Regions from separate parts of the Telluria mixta genome, predicted to be linked through region 3. Evidence: predicted binding sites of a transcription regulator. Region 3 holds the regulator's gene; each other region holds the start of a gene.
What was found. The regulator LexA, encoded in region 3, represses DNA repair genes until DNA is damaged. The targets are predictions, from matches to a motif close to ACTGTATNNNNATACAGT.
Positions count from the first base shown of each region.

Region 1 (4,370 bases), 870 kb from region 3:
AGACAGTGGGTATTAGGCAAATTCCTACAAATTCGACCCAGCGGGGATAACTTTGTCACGCTGTTCCGATTCTGTGCACTTTTGCGGTTATCTTGCCGTCATTTTCACTTCCAGGCGTTGCGCGCCCGTTCGCGCACCATCATCCGCACGCTGTCCGGTACGGGCTTGCGCACCTGCAACGTTTCGGCGTTCGTCCACACGCATTCCTCGAAATGCTTGAGCATCACGGGCGTGACGAACCGCGTGCGCTGTGCGTAGACGTGGCGGTCGCCCATCTGCGCCTGCTGCTTGATGAAGAAGCGGTTCGGGACGATGAGGTGCAGGTGTTCCTTCGCGCGCGTCATCGCCACGTACAGCAGGCGGCGTTCTTCCTCGATGTCCTCGGCGCTCCCCGTCGCCATGTCCGACGGGATGCAGCCGTCGACGACGTTCAGCACGTGCACGGCCTTCCACTCCTGGCCCTTCGATGAATGAATCGTCGACAGGATCAGGTAATCCTCATCCAGCAGCGGCGGGCCGGCGCGGTCGCTCGTCGCTTCCGGCGGATCGAGCGTCAGTTCGGTCAGGAAGTTCTCGCGCGAACCATAGCCGCCGGCCAGCGCCACCAGCTGGTCGAGGTCGGCCGCGCGGACGGGTGCGTCGTCGTGCAGGCGCTCGAGGTGTGGCAGGTACCAGTCCCGCACCAGTTCGATTTCCAGCGGCCAGCGCAGGCCCGTCGTGCGCAGGGTGCGGAACAGCGCGGTAAATTGCTCCCACTCCCCTTGCGCGCGCGGCGGCGCGGGAAACGCCTCGATGGCCGCGACGGGATCCGCCGCTTCGGCCACGGCATCGAGCAGACGGGCCGCCGTCGCCGGGCCGATGCCGGGAATGAGTTGCACGACGCGGAAGCCGGCCACGCGGCCCGCCGGATTCTGGGCGAAGCGCAGCATGGCGAGCACGTCCTTGATGTGCGCCGCTTCCAGGAATTTCAAGCCGCCGAATTTCACGAACGGGATGTTACGCCGCACGAGTTCCAGTTCCAGCGCCGCGCTGTGGCTGGCGGCACGGAACAGCACGGCCTGCTGCGTCAGCCTGATGCCCGCCTCGCGCTGTTCCAGCACGCGGTTGCACACCCAGCGGGCCTGCTCGGCCTCGTCCGGGATCAGCACGAGCTGCGGCTTGCCGGTTGCGGCCTTATCCGTCCATAAGGTCTTCGCATGGCGCTCCAGCGCCGCGGCGATGACGGCATTCGACGCATCGAGGATGGGCTGCGTCGAGCGGTAGTTGCGGTCCAGCGTGATCATGCGCGTGTGCTCGCCGAACTGCTTCGGGAAGTCGAGGATGTTGCGCACCGTCGCGCCGCGGAACGAATAGATCGATTGCGCATCGTCGCCGACGACCATCACGCCCCGCCCGTCCGGCTTCATGCCTTGCAGGATCGCGGCCTGCAGGCGGTTCGTGTCCTGGTATTCGTCGACGAGCACGTGGTCGAACAGCGCGCCCAGTTCCGGCCCGAGCTCCGGATCGGACGCCATCTCGGCCCAGAACAGCAGCAGGTCGTCGTAGTCGAGCACGTTCTGTTCCTGCTTGGCGTCGACATAGGCGCCGAACAGGCGCTTGAGCTGCTCTTCCCACTCGCTGCACCATGGGAAGGTCGACTGCAGCACGTCCGCGAGCGGCTCACGGCTGTTGACGACGCGCGAATAGATCGCGAGACAGGTCCCCTTCAGCGGAAAGCGTTTCTGGCCGTTGGATGCGCCCAGGCCGACGTCCTGCCGCACGAGGCCCATCAGGTCTTCGGAATCGGCGCGGTCGTGGATCGTGAACGATGCTTCGAGTCCGATCCGGCCCGCGTATTCGCGCAGCAGGCGCGCGCCGATGCTGTGGAACGTGCCGGCCCAAGGCAGGCTGCCCACGGCCGTCGACGTGCCCAGCACGCGCTGCAGCACGCCGGCGGCACGCTGGCCCATCTCATTGGCCGCACGGCGCGAAAACGTCAGCAGCAGGATGCGCTGCGGATCGCTCCCCGCCAGGATCAGCTTTGCCACCCGGTGCGCCAGCGTGTTCGTCTTGCCCGAACCGGCGCCCGCGACCACCAGCAGCGGCCGGACCATCCCTGCGCCCATGTCGTGCTCGACGGCGGCGCGCTGCTCGGGATTCAGGCCGGCGAACGGATCGGCGGGTGCGGAAGGTTGGGAAAGGGGCGTGGCGGTGGCAGCGGACATGGCGGTTGAGAATAGATGCTCAACTGTACATTTGTCCAGTATCTTTATGCAAGCGCAGATGACAATGTGGCAAAACGACGTCAGCGGGCGCGGCCGTTCACGGCCTCCGCTCTTTCATGGGCCGCCCGCAACGTTTGCCTCTTCAACAAGGCTTGTTCAGATATCCACAAAAACTGTGCATAAGGTTGTGGAAAAACACCCTCTTGACATGCCAAAACCAAGCAGGAATGCGGGTTTCAACAATTTGCCCGTTGCGTGGGCAAAACTCAACCTTCACAAAATCAATGAGTTACCAAGTCAAGTGACGCACGAATCGAAAATATTTGCAAGATGCAATCAAGCAAAATTGTGCATAACCGTCGAGCTTGTCGCTCATTTGCTCCCTTACCTGCACCAGGAACGCCTGCGGCCCGGCTCCGTCAGCACGCGCTCGATGACGTCGTTGCCGACGTTCTGGGAACGCAGGTATTCCACGGCCGACATCGTATTGCTGCGCTGCTGGAGCGCAATACCCAGGTCGACGATATCCTTCTGCTGCATATCGCGCCGCTGGTAAGGGACGGTCACCTGACCGTCTTCGAGCTCGAGGGTGTCTTGGTTCATCGCAGTTCCTGACTTTGATGGATTGAAGGGATTGCTGCTTAACGAGTATTTCCCACCTTTGGCCAAAGTCAAGATTATTTTTCATTTAATGTGGCACGCGTTTGTGTAGTCCGTATGACAAACCCACGCCGCATGCGCGCGCCGCGCCCTTTTCGCTACGCCTAGAATGGATTCGTCATTCAACCATCACGAGGACTCCATGAGCACGACGCCCGATCCCGACCTGAAACCCGGCGACGAAGCCGAACCCGGCACGCCCGGCGCCGGCGAAGACCTGTGCGAAACCTGCGGCGGCAGCGGCAAGCTGGCCGACGGCAAGACCTGTCCCGAATGCGAAGGCACGGGACGCGTCATGCGCGGCATCGGCGGCGGCTGACCGCCGGACCGCGGCATGGACAGGATGCCGGGCGCGGCGCGATAATCGAAAGATGAATGCCCCGCCCAGCTCCCTGCCGTCCGCGACGTCCGCCACGTCCGAATCCGCCAACCGCCCCCGCTCCCTCGCCGACCTGTTCATTTCCTTCACCTTGCTGGCCCTGCAGGGGTTCGGCGGCGTGCTGGCCATCGTCCAGCGCGAAATCGTCGACCGCAAGCGCTGGCTGACCCAGGAAGAATTCATCGAAGACTGGGCCGTCGCCCAGATCATGCCCGGACCGAACGTCGTCAACCTGTCCCTGATGATCGGCGGCCGCCATTTCGGCATCGCCGGCGCCCTCGCCGCGCTGGCCGGATTGCTCACCGTACCGCTGATCCTCGTCATCGGACTGGCCGTCCTGCACGACCGCTTCGCCGACAGCCCCGTCGTGGCCGGCGCGCTGCACGGCATGGCCGCCGTTTGTGCGGGCCTGATCGGCGCAGCGGGCCTGCGCCTGGCGAGCGCGCTGAAGAAAAGTCCGATGCCCCTGTCCTGGTGCCTGGCCATCAGTGCGGCCGGCTTCATCCTCGTCGCGTTCCTCAAGTGTCCGCTCCCCTGGGTACTGTTCGGCCTCGGCGGCCTGGCCTGCGTGCTCACCTGGCGCCGCCTCGCATGAGCGCGCCCCTGCACCTCGCGCTGGACTGGGCCGACTGGCTCAACCTGTTCGGCCATTTCCTCCTGATGTCGCTGATGTCGGTCGGCGGCGCCATCTCCACGTCGTCCGAGATGCACCGCTTCCTCGTCGAACAGCACCACTGGCTCACCCAGGAACAGTTCAACCAGTCCATCGCGCTGGCCCAGGCGGCACCGGGGCCGAACGTCCTGTTCGTCGCCCTGATGGGGTGGCACGTCGGCATGAACGCCGGCAGCACGGCGGCCGCGCTGTTCGGCGTGCTCGTGACGATGGTCGGCATCATGACGCCCTCCACCATCATCACGTACACGGCCGCCCGCTGGGGCCACCGCAACCGCGACCTGCGCGCCGTCCGGGCCTTCAAGCAGGGCATGGCGCCCATCGTGATCGCGCTGCTGCTGTCCACCGCCTGGATCATGGCCAGTTCCGCGGGCGCCGGTGCCGCTGCCGCTGCCGGTGCGCCGATCGCGTCCGCCGTCCTGGCGAACTGGCCCCTGTGGCTCACGGCGATCGT
Region 1 is NZ_CP119520.1:4,626,383-4,630,752, reverse strand. It holds gene P0M04_RS20710 (ATP-dependent helicase) at 105-2,204, opposite strand; gene P0M04_RS20705 (hypothetical protein) at 2,589-2,807, opposite strand; gene P0M04_RS20700 (hypothetical protein) at 3,007-3,183, shown strand; gene P0M04_RS20695 (chromate transporter) at 3,236-3,838, shown strand; gene P0M04_RS20690 (chromate transporter) at 3,835-4,370, shown strand, end outside.
Region 1: the regulator LexA is predicted to act here: its motif matches at 2,227-2,244, upstream of P0M04_RS20710 (ATP-dependent helicase).

Region 2 (4,370 bases), 1.1 Mb from region 3:
ATGGATCTGGGCCTTGACCACCCAGACCGGTCCGCCCAGCTCTTCAGCGGCTTTGACAGCCTCGTCGACCGACAGGCACGGAATGCCGCGCGGAACGGTCACTCCGAATTTTCGGAGGATCTCTTTGCCCTGATACTCATGGATTTTCATGCTGGCTTCCCTTCTTCTGTTACTGATTTAGAAATGCGGTTGAATAAAAAAGCGACAAACCCGGAGTCTACTCCGGACGACACTACCCCGGCACCGCCTTGAGAGCCCAGCGCGGGTAATACGTTTCGACGGCAGGGCCGTCGAGGCGCAGCGCGTGGCAGCGGTCCAGTTCGTAAGGCCGCTCGGCCGACGTATCGGACGGGCGGTTGGCCATCGCGTCATCGGCGAAGGCCTGGATTGCCGCGGTGGGCAGGACTTGCGCGAGTTCGGTCAGGTGGGTGCAGCCGAGTACCCCGGACAGGCGGTCCTTCAGATGCAATCGGAAATGTTTCAGCAGCGACAAGCCGATGAGCTTCTTGTAGGCAGGAGCAATGGTGTCGCAGAAACCGGGATAGGGTACGGCATCGGACGCGGCTTCGGCGTCGACGATGTTCATGTCGCGGTCGATAGTCACCCGCAATTTGAGTTCGTGCACCGGCAGGCCGGCCGGACGGGAGCCGGAAGGCAGGGCAATATCATGCGTCTTGGTGTCGCGGATGCACGCGTCGAGGTCCCACAGGCCATCGTCGCGCGCGAACGCTTCGACGGTAATGGCGCGCGTGTGCCTTGGCTTACGCGGAGCGGGAGGAGACAGGGGCATAAACACCAATGCCGGTATGCGGCGAAAAAATTTGCAGCCGTTGTGCCTGATGCACGTTGCCGCAGCTTCTACGGCAACAACCGCTCTTGCGGCGCTGCTTAAACCATGAAAGTTTAGCACAGGGTGCCGGGCTGTGCACCGTCTCCCCGGTTACAGAAGGGTTTTTGCAGGGAAGATAAGGGAAGATGTTGCGAAGTTGAGATGCCGAAAGCGCAAGCTCACGGTCATAAACAGAACGATAGTGGGGTATTCACGACGGTGAGATCAGAGGTCGTCCTCGTCGTCGCTGCCTTTGAGCGCGGCACGCACCGCACTTTGGGAAAAGCCGCGTTGCATCAGGAAGCGCATCTGTTTGCTGCGCTCCTCGGCATCCTGCGGAACCCTGCCGAACTTGCGGCGCCAGACTTCGCGGGCCCGTGCCGTTTCGGATTCCTTCAGTTCGGACTTGAGTTCGTCGAACGCGTCGCCGTCGACGCCATGCTGCTGGAGTTCGGCGAGCACCCGGGCGTTGCCGTAGCGTCCTGCGCGCCGGTGGACCAGCGATTCGGCAAAACGCTCCTGCGACAGCCAGTTGTTCTTTTCAAGGAAATCGAGGAGGGCTTCGACGTCGTCGCCCTCCTCCGCATATCGCGACAATTTGCGCGCCAGTTCGAGCCGGCTGTGCTCGCGCGTCGACAGATACTTCAACGCGCGAGCCTTGAGGCTCAGCTGCTGGCGCGGCATCAGCGACGATTACTCGTCGTCGCCGACGGATGCCAGCTGGGCGGCACCGTCACCGGCCGGGGCCGGCGGCAGTTCGCGCACGCCGAGGGCGGCGCGGACCTTGTTCTCGATTTCGCGTGCCAGTGCCGGACGCTCCCTCAAGAAGATACGGGCATTGTCCTTGCCCTGGCCGATGCGCTCGCCACCGTAGCTGTACCACGAACCCGACTTCTCGACGATCTTGTTGTCCACGCCCAGGTCAATGATCTCGCCTTCGCGCGACGTGCCTTCGCCGTACAGGATGTCGAAGTGCGCTTCCTTGAACGGGGGCGCGATCTTGTTCTTGACAACCTTGACCTTGGTTTCGTTACCGATCACCTCGTCGCCGGTCTTGATCGAGCCGGTACGGCGGATGTCCAGACGCACGGAGGCGTAGAACTTCAGCGCGTTACCGCCGGTCGTCGTTTCCGGGCTGCCGAACATGACGCCGATCTTCATACGGATCTGGTTAATGAAGATCACCAGGGTGTTCGTACGGTTGATCGATGCGGTCAGCTTGCGCAGCGCCTGCGACATCAGGCGGGCTTGCAGGCCCGGCAGGGAGTCGCCCATGTCGCCTTCGATCTCGGCGCGCGGCGTCAGTGCCGCCACCGAGTCGATGACCACCATGTCGACACTGCCCGAACGCACGAGGGCGTCCGTGATTTCCAGCGCCTGTTCACCCGTGTCCGGCTGCGAGATCAGCAGCTCGTCCAGCTTGATGCCCAGCTTTTGCGCATAGGTCACGTCCAGCGCGTGCTCGGCGTCGATGAACGCGCAGGTGCCACCCAGCTTCTGCATCTGGGCAATGGTCTGCAGGGTCAGCGTCGTCTTGCCCGACGATTCCGGACCATAGATCTCGACGATACGGCCACGCGGCAGGCCTCCGACGCCGAGTGCGATGTCCAGGCCCAGCGAGCCGGTCGAGACGGTTTGTACTTCCTCGACGGGCGCATTGGTATCCATGCGCATCACCGAGCCTTTACCGAATTGCTTTTCGATCTGCGCGAGGGCTGCTGCCAGCGCCTTGCCCTTCTCGGCTGCATTTACTGCGGATTTTTTGTCGTCCATAACTTTCTTTCTGTCCTAGAGTGAACCAAGGTGTGGGCCGCTCGCGCGATTTCAATAGGAAGTACTGTATAAAATCCCAGTGGTTTTGGCAAGCGATATTTACTGTCGCTTGACCGATTCGACATGTTGCGAAACTTCACACACAATACGCGGGTGAGCGGGGTCGAACAACGAAAGCCGGGAGAAAAGATGCGTATTTTACTAGCCGAAGATGATAGCGTATTGGCCGATGGGCTGACGCGCTCCTTGCGCCAGTCCGGCTACGCCATCGATTGCGTCAAGAACGGCCAGGACGCGGACACGGCGCTGTCGACCCAGGAATTCGATCTCCTGATCCTCGACCTCGGCCTGCCCAAGCTGTCCGGCCTGGACGTGCTGCGCCGCCTGCGCGCGCGCGGCTCGCTGCTGCCCGTGCTGATCCTGACGGCCGCCGATTCCATCGAGCAGCGCGTGGGCGGCCTCGACGCCGGCGCCGACGACTACATGCCCAAGCCGTTCGCGCTGTCCGAACTGGAAGCGCGCGTGCGCGCCCTCACCCGCCGCGGCCAGGGCGGCGGCTCGACCGTCATCCGCCACGGCCCGCTCGTGTACGACCAGGTCGGACGCAGCGCGTACATCAACGACCAGATGCTCGATTTGTCCGCGCGCGAACTGGGCCTGCTGGAAATCCTGCTGGCGCGCACGGGACGCCTCGTATCGAAGGAACAGCTCGTCGACCACCTGTGCGAATGGGGCGAGGAAGTGTCGAACAACGCCATCGAGGTCTACGTGCACCGCCTGCGCAAGAAGATCGAGACGGGCGGCATCCGCATCGCCACCGTGCGCGGGTTGGGCTATTGCCTGGAACGTTTTTCCGATACCCCCCGTGACAGCGCCCGCAAGAGCGCCGACGCGGCCAGCGGCCACAAGTGAAACCCTTCAAGCGGCGCGCGGCCGGACCGGATCCGCTCGCCGTCACGGAACCGGTCGACGACCTCTACGTTCCGCCCAGGCCCGAGCCCGAAGAAAGCATCCAGCACTCGCTGTTCGGCGAAATCCTCGACTGGATGCTGGCCCCGCTGCTGCTGCTGTGGCCGATGAGCATCGCGATCACGTACCTGGTCGCGAAATCGATCGCGAACCAGCCATTCGACCACGCGCTGGAAGACAGCGTCACGGTGCTCGCACAGCAGGTCAAGGAAGTCGACGGCAGAGTCGTCGCGCGCCTGCCCGGCACTGCGCGCGACATCCTGCGCGCGGACGACGTCGACAGCGTCTATTTCCAGATCAGCGGCCCGCGCGGCGAGATCGTCGACGGCGACCGCGACCTGCCGCCGCCGAACGCGGACGACGCCGAGCGCAGCGGCCGCGTGCACTTCCGCACCGAGACCCTGCACGGCGCGCCGGTGCGCATCGCCTATGCCTGGGTGAACCTGCAGCCTCTGCTGGACGCCACGCAGGAACCGCGCCTCGCGCTCGTGCAGGTGGCGGAGACGCTCGACAAGCGCGCGCAGCTGGCCAACGAGATCATCAAGGGCGTGATCCTGCCGCAGTTCATCATCCTGCCCGTGATCCTGGCCCTCGTCTGGTTCGCCCTGTCGCGCGGGCTGTCGCCGCTCGCACAACTGCAGGAACGCATCCGCGCGCGCCCGCCGGACGACCTGTCGCCCATCGATTCGCGCCAGGTGCCGGAAGAGATCTCGCCGCTCGTCGGCTCGCTGAACGACATGCTGGCGCGCCTCGCGCACACGATAGCCGTGCAGAAGCGTTTCATTGCCGATGCCGCGCA
Region 2 is NZ_CP119520.1:2,630,961-2,635,330, reverse strand. It holds gene sucC (ADP-forming succinate--CoA ligase subunit beta) at 1-150, opposite strand, end outside; gene P0M04_RS11730 (DUF2889 domain-containing protein) at 233-790, opposite strand; gene recX (recombination regulator RecX) at 1,055-1,513, opposite strand; gene recA (recombinase RecA) at 1,523-2,602, opposite strand; gene P0M04_RS11715 (response regulator) at 2,792-3,514, shown strand; gene P0M04_RS11710 (sensor histidine kinase) at 3,511-4,370, shown strand, end outside.
Region 2: the regulator LexA is predicted to act here: its motif matches at 2,666-2,683, upstream of recA (recombinase RecA).

Region 3 (4,370 bases):
CGTTCCCGAACATCGCCGACAACTTCCGCAAACAGCCGCCGGCCGCGCAAGGCATGGCGCAACTGCGCGCCAAATCGCTGCGTGACTTCGGCGCGTCGCTGGCACCGGAAGCGGCGCACCACATCGCGGTCGGGGCCGAGACGCTCGCGCTGCGCATGGAGCGCACCAGCGCGAACGCGCTGGCGCTGGCGCGCATGCTGGAGGCGGATGAGCGCGTGGCCGCCGTCTACTACCCGGGCCTCGAATCGCATCCGCAGCACAAGCTGGCAAGCGAACAGTTCCGCGCCTACGGTTCGCTGTTCAGCTTCGAGCTGAAAGAGGGGATCGACTGCTTCGACTACCTGAACCGCCTGAAGGTCGCGATTCCGGCGTCGAACCTGGGCGACACGCGCACGCTCGTCATCCCGGTCGCGCACACGATCTTCTTCGAGATGGGCGCGGAGCGCCGCGCCAGCATGGGCATCGCGGAATCGCTGATCCGCGTGTCGGTGGGGATCGAGGATACGGCCGACCTGCTCGCCGATTTTGGCGACGCACTGAACGGTTGAGCGGGCGGGGCGCTGCGGTTATGATCGTCCTGTTCCCAATCACCGATCCGTAGATTGCACGCCCCATGAAGACTGCCCTGTTTTGCGCCGCACTGCTGTGCGGCGGTGTCGCATTCGCCGCCGAGCCCGGCGCCAAATCCCCTGCGAAAGGCGCCGCCGCGAAGCCGGCCGCCGCCGCCCCGTCGTCCGCCAACGCGGCCGCCGAGCAGGCGGAAGCGGACGCATTGTTCGCGAAGAAATCGTATCCGGAAGCGCTGGCGAAATACACGAAGCTGGCGAACGCCGGCAACGTGATGGCCCAGCAGCACCTGGGCGAAATGTATTTCTACGGCGAGGCGGGCAGCGTCGACATGGACAAGGCCGCGCAGTGGTTCCAGAAGGCGGCCGCGAAGGGCAATGCCGTCGCCATCGCGTCGCTCGAGCTGATGAAGCAGCGCGAGGCGCGGCGCGCCGACCTCGACTACTGGATCGCGAAATACGACGGCTCGGACCTGCGCACCAACGACTACCGTTGCCCGGCGCCGCGCTTCCCGGCCATGTCCAAGGTCAACGAGGAAATCGACTATTACAGCGGCAAGATGAAGGACTGGGAAGCCTGCCATAACCGCTGGGTGAAACAGCTGAATGCGTCGCTGCCGCTCACGAAACGGATCCCGGAAGACATCACGAAGCTGATGACGAAGGACGAGACGGAGAAGGCGAACGCGCACCTGAAGGAGGTCGGCGACCGCCTGGCGGAAGACACGAAGGTGGCCGGCCGGCTGGTCATCGCCGACTTCGACGCATGGCGCGCGGGTACCGAGGCCTACGTCAAGGAACACAACGAGATGGTCAAGAACGCACCGCCGCGCGACGACGGCAAGTGATGGCGATGGCAGGAAGACGCCGGAGGCGATAACGCCTTGCTGTATCATTCGGCTCCTGAAAACGAAGTCTGCATATGCTCATCATCACCATCAAACAGGGCAAGGAAAAAAGCCTGCTGTCCGGCGACCCCTGGATTTATCTGTCCGCCATCGAGAAGGTCGAGGGGCGGCCCCAGGAGCGCGGCAAGCCCGGTGTCACGGCGATCGTGCAGTCGTCGGCACGCCAGTTTCTGGCGCGCGCGGCCTACAACGCGAAGTCGCAGATCGCGGCCCGCGTCTGGACCCTGCGCGAGGACGAACCGGTCGATCACGCCATGATGAAGCGTCGCGTGCAGGCTGCGGTCGCGCGGCGCGCCGTTGCCGTGCGTGGCGCCGATCCGCAAGCCCTGGTGCTGGTGATCGACGGCGAAAAAGACGGTCTGCCCGGGCTCATGGTGCACAGCTATGGCGGGACCGCCGGTTACCTGGTGTGCCAGTTCAATGCTGCCGGTGTCGACGCGTGGAAGGTGACCATCGTGCAGGCGCTGCTCGCGGCCACAGGTTGCCCCAACGTATTCGAACGTAGCGACGAGCTGTTGCGCAAAGGGGAGGGGCTACCTGTCATCTGGCGTGCCCTGGCCGGCGACGAGCCGCCGCAGCGCCTGATGGTACGTGACGGCAGCCGGCTGCTGCCGACCGATATCCGTACCGGTTTCGTCTATCCGCGCTGAGCGAAGGATAAAACGACAAGGCCCGCATGACGCGGGCCTGTGTGCAGGTGGAAGCTTAGTGCCAGGACCGCAGCAGTCCGACCGCCAGGCCTTCCAGTGCGAACTCGTCGGCCTGCGGATCGACGGTGATCACGGAAAAGTCCGGGTTTTCCGGCAGCAGTTCGATCGTGGTACCGGTCTTGCGGTAGCGCTTGACCGTCACTTCGTCGCCGATGCGGGCCACGACGATCTGGCCGTTCTTCGCGCTGTCGACCTTCTTGACGGCGAGGAAGTCGCCATCGCAGATGCCGGCGTCGCGCATCGACCAGCCCCTGACCTTCAGCAGGAAGTCGGGCTTGCTCGAGAACATGGCCGGGTCGACGGAATAGGTCGCTTCGACGTGTTCCTGGGCGAGGATGGGCGAGCCCGCGGCGACGCGGCCGACGAGCGGCAGCGACATCAGGTTCGGCGGAATCGGCGGTACGAAGGCAGGCACCGCGGCAGCAGCGGCAGCCTTGGATTCGACGGACTGGCCGACGAGGCGGATACCGCGCGAGGTACCCGGGGAAATTTCGATCGCGCCTTTACGCGCAAGGGCCTGCAGGTGTTCCTCGGCGGCGTTGGCCGAGCGGAAGCCAAGCTCCTGGGCGATTTCGGCGCGGGTCGGCGGGAAGCCCGTGTTGTCGATGGCTTCCTTGATCAGGTTGAGGATCTGTTCTTGCCGTGCGGTGAGCTTAAGCATGTTTGTCTTCGTTGGTACGGGGTCAGACTGTATTTTTGTACAGTATTGCGCCGCGCGCAAGGGGATTTCAAAGTTTTTTTGCGGTGCGGTACGCAGTGCACGTCTACAACCTTTTGCGGTGCGGTACGCAGCGCACGTCCAACGTTTTTCGCAGCGCCACGCACTGCGTGCCGCTGCCCCATTGAGCACTTGACGGTTTTGCTGTTATAATGTTGGGCTTTCCCTTCCCACACTCGTCTTGACGCCGAGGTGGGCATTTGTTTAAACGTCCTTAAGGAGTGTTTCATGCGTCATTATGAAATCGTGTTTATCGTCCACCCGGACCAGAGCGAGCAGGTCCCGGCGATGATCGAACGCTACAAGACCACGGTCACCTCGCGCGGCGGCAACATCCACCGCGTCGAAGATTGGGGCCGTCGTCAAATGGCTTACCAGATCCAGAAGCTGCCGAAGGCACACTACATCTGCCTGAACATCGAGTGCGACAACGAGACCCTGGTCGAGCTGGAAACCGCATTCAAATTCAATGATGCCGTGCTGCGTCACCTGACCGTGAAGATGAAGAAAGCTGAAACCGCACCGTCGCCGATGATGAAGTCGGTCCAGCGCGAAGACGCAGCCAAGAGCCACCGCGCCGAGCAGGCCGCCGCTCCGGCCGCAGCAGCCTAAATCTCTCGCGGGAGCATCAGGCTGTAAGTGAACAAGCTGTCCCTGGTCGCAAGCATTCTGGAACGCGACGTCCTGCGCTACACCCCGGCCGGCATCCCCATCGTGGGCGGCATCCTGCAACACGGATCGACGCAGACGGAAGCGAGGCTGGACAGGCAGGTCGAATTCGAGATTCCCGCGGTTGCCGCGGGCGAGATTTCGGGACGATTTGCCAATGCCGAGTTGGGCGCGATGTACCGCTTCACCGGATTCTTGGCCAGGAAAAGCCGTCACAGCAAAAGCCTGGTGTTTCACATCATTGATTTCAGTGCCGCATAAAAGTTTGCGGGCACGTTTATAGATAGATACAGGAGCCTCAAAATGGCATTCGGTAAAAAGTTCGACAAAAACAAAGCTAAGCTCAAAGAGAAGCGTAAACAGCAGAACCCGCTGTTCAAGCGCAAGAAATTCTGCCGCTTCACCGCTGCAGGCGTGGAACAGGTTGACTACAAAGACGTCGACACCCTGAAGGATTTCGTCCAGGAAAACGGCAAGATCATGCCGGCACGCCTGACCGGCACCAAGGCTCACTACCAGCGTCAAGTGGACACCGCCATCAAGCGCGCCCGTTACCTGGCTCTGCTGCCGTACACCGACCTGCACAACGCTTAATCGTCGGTCGCGACCGCAAGCATAGTCAGATTACTGGAGAATAAAATGCAAGTTATCCTGCTGGAAAAAGTCGTCAACGTCGGCAACCTGGGCGACGTCGTCAAGGTCAAAGATGGTTACGCTCGTAACTTCCTGATCCCGCAAAAAATGGCCCGCCGCGCAACGCAGGCTGCCGTGGCCGAGTTCGAAGTCAAGCGCGCCGAAC
Region 3 is NZ_CP119520.1:3,760,331-3,764,700, forward strand. It holds gene P0M04_RS16705 (cystathionine gamma-synthase family protein) at 1-548, shown strand, start outside; gene P0M04_RS16710 (tetratricopeptide repeat protein) at 614-1,414, shown strand; gene P0M04_RS16715 (class I SAM-dependent rRNA methyltransferase) at 1,489-2,124, shown strand; gene lexA (transcriptional repressor LexA) at 2,180-2,845, opposite strand; gene rpsF (30S ribosomal protein S6) at 3,131-3,514, shown strand; gene priB (primosomal replication protein N) at 3,542-3,832, shown strand; gene rpsR (30S ribosomal protein S18) at 3,875-4,165, shown strand; gene rplI (50S ribosomal protein L9) at 4,211-4,370, shown strand, end outside.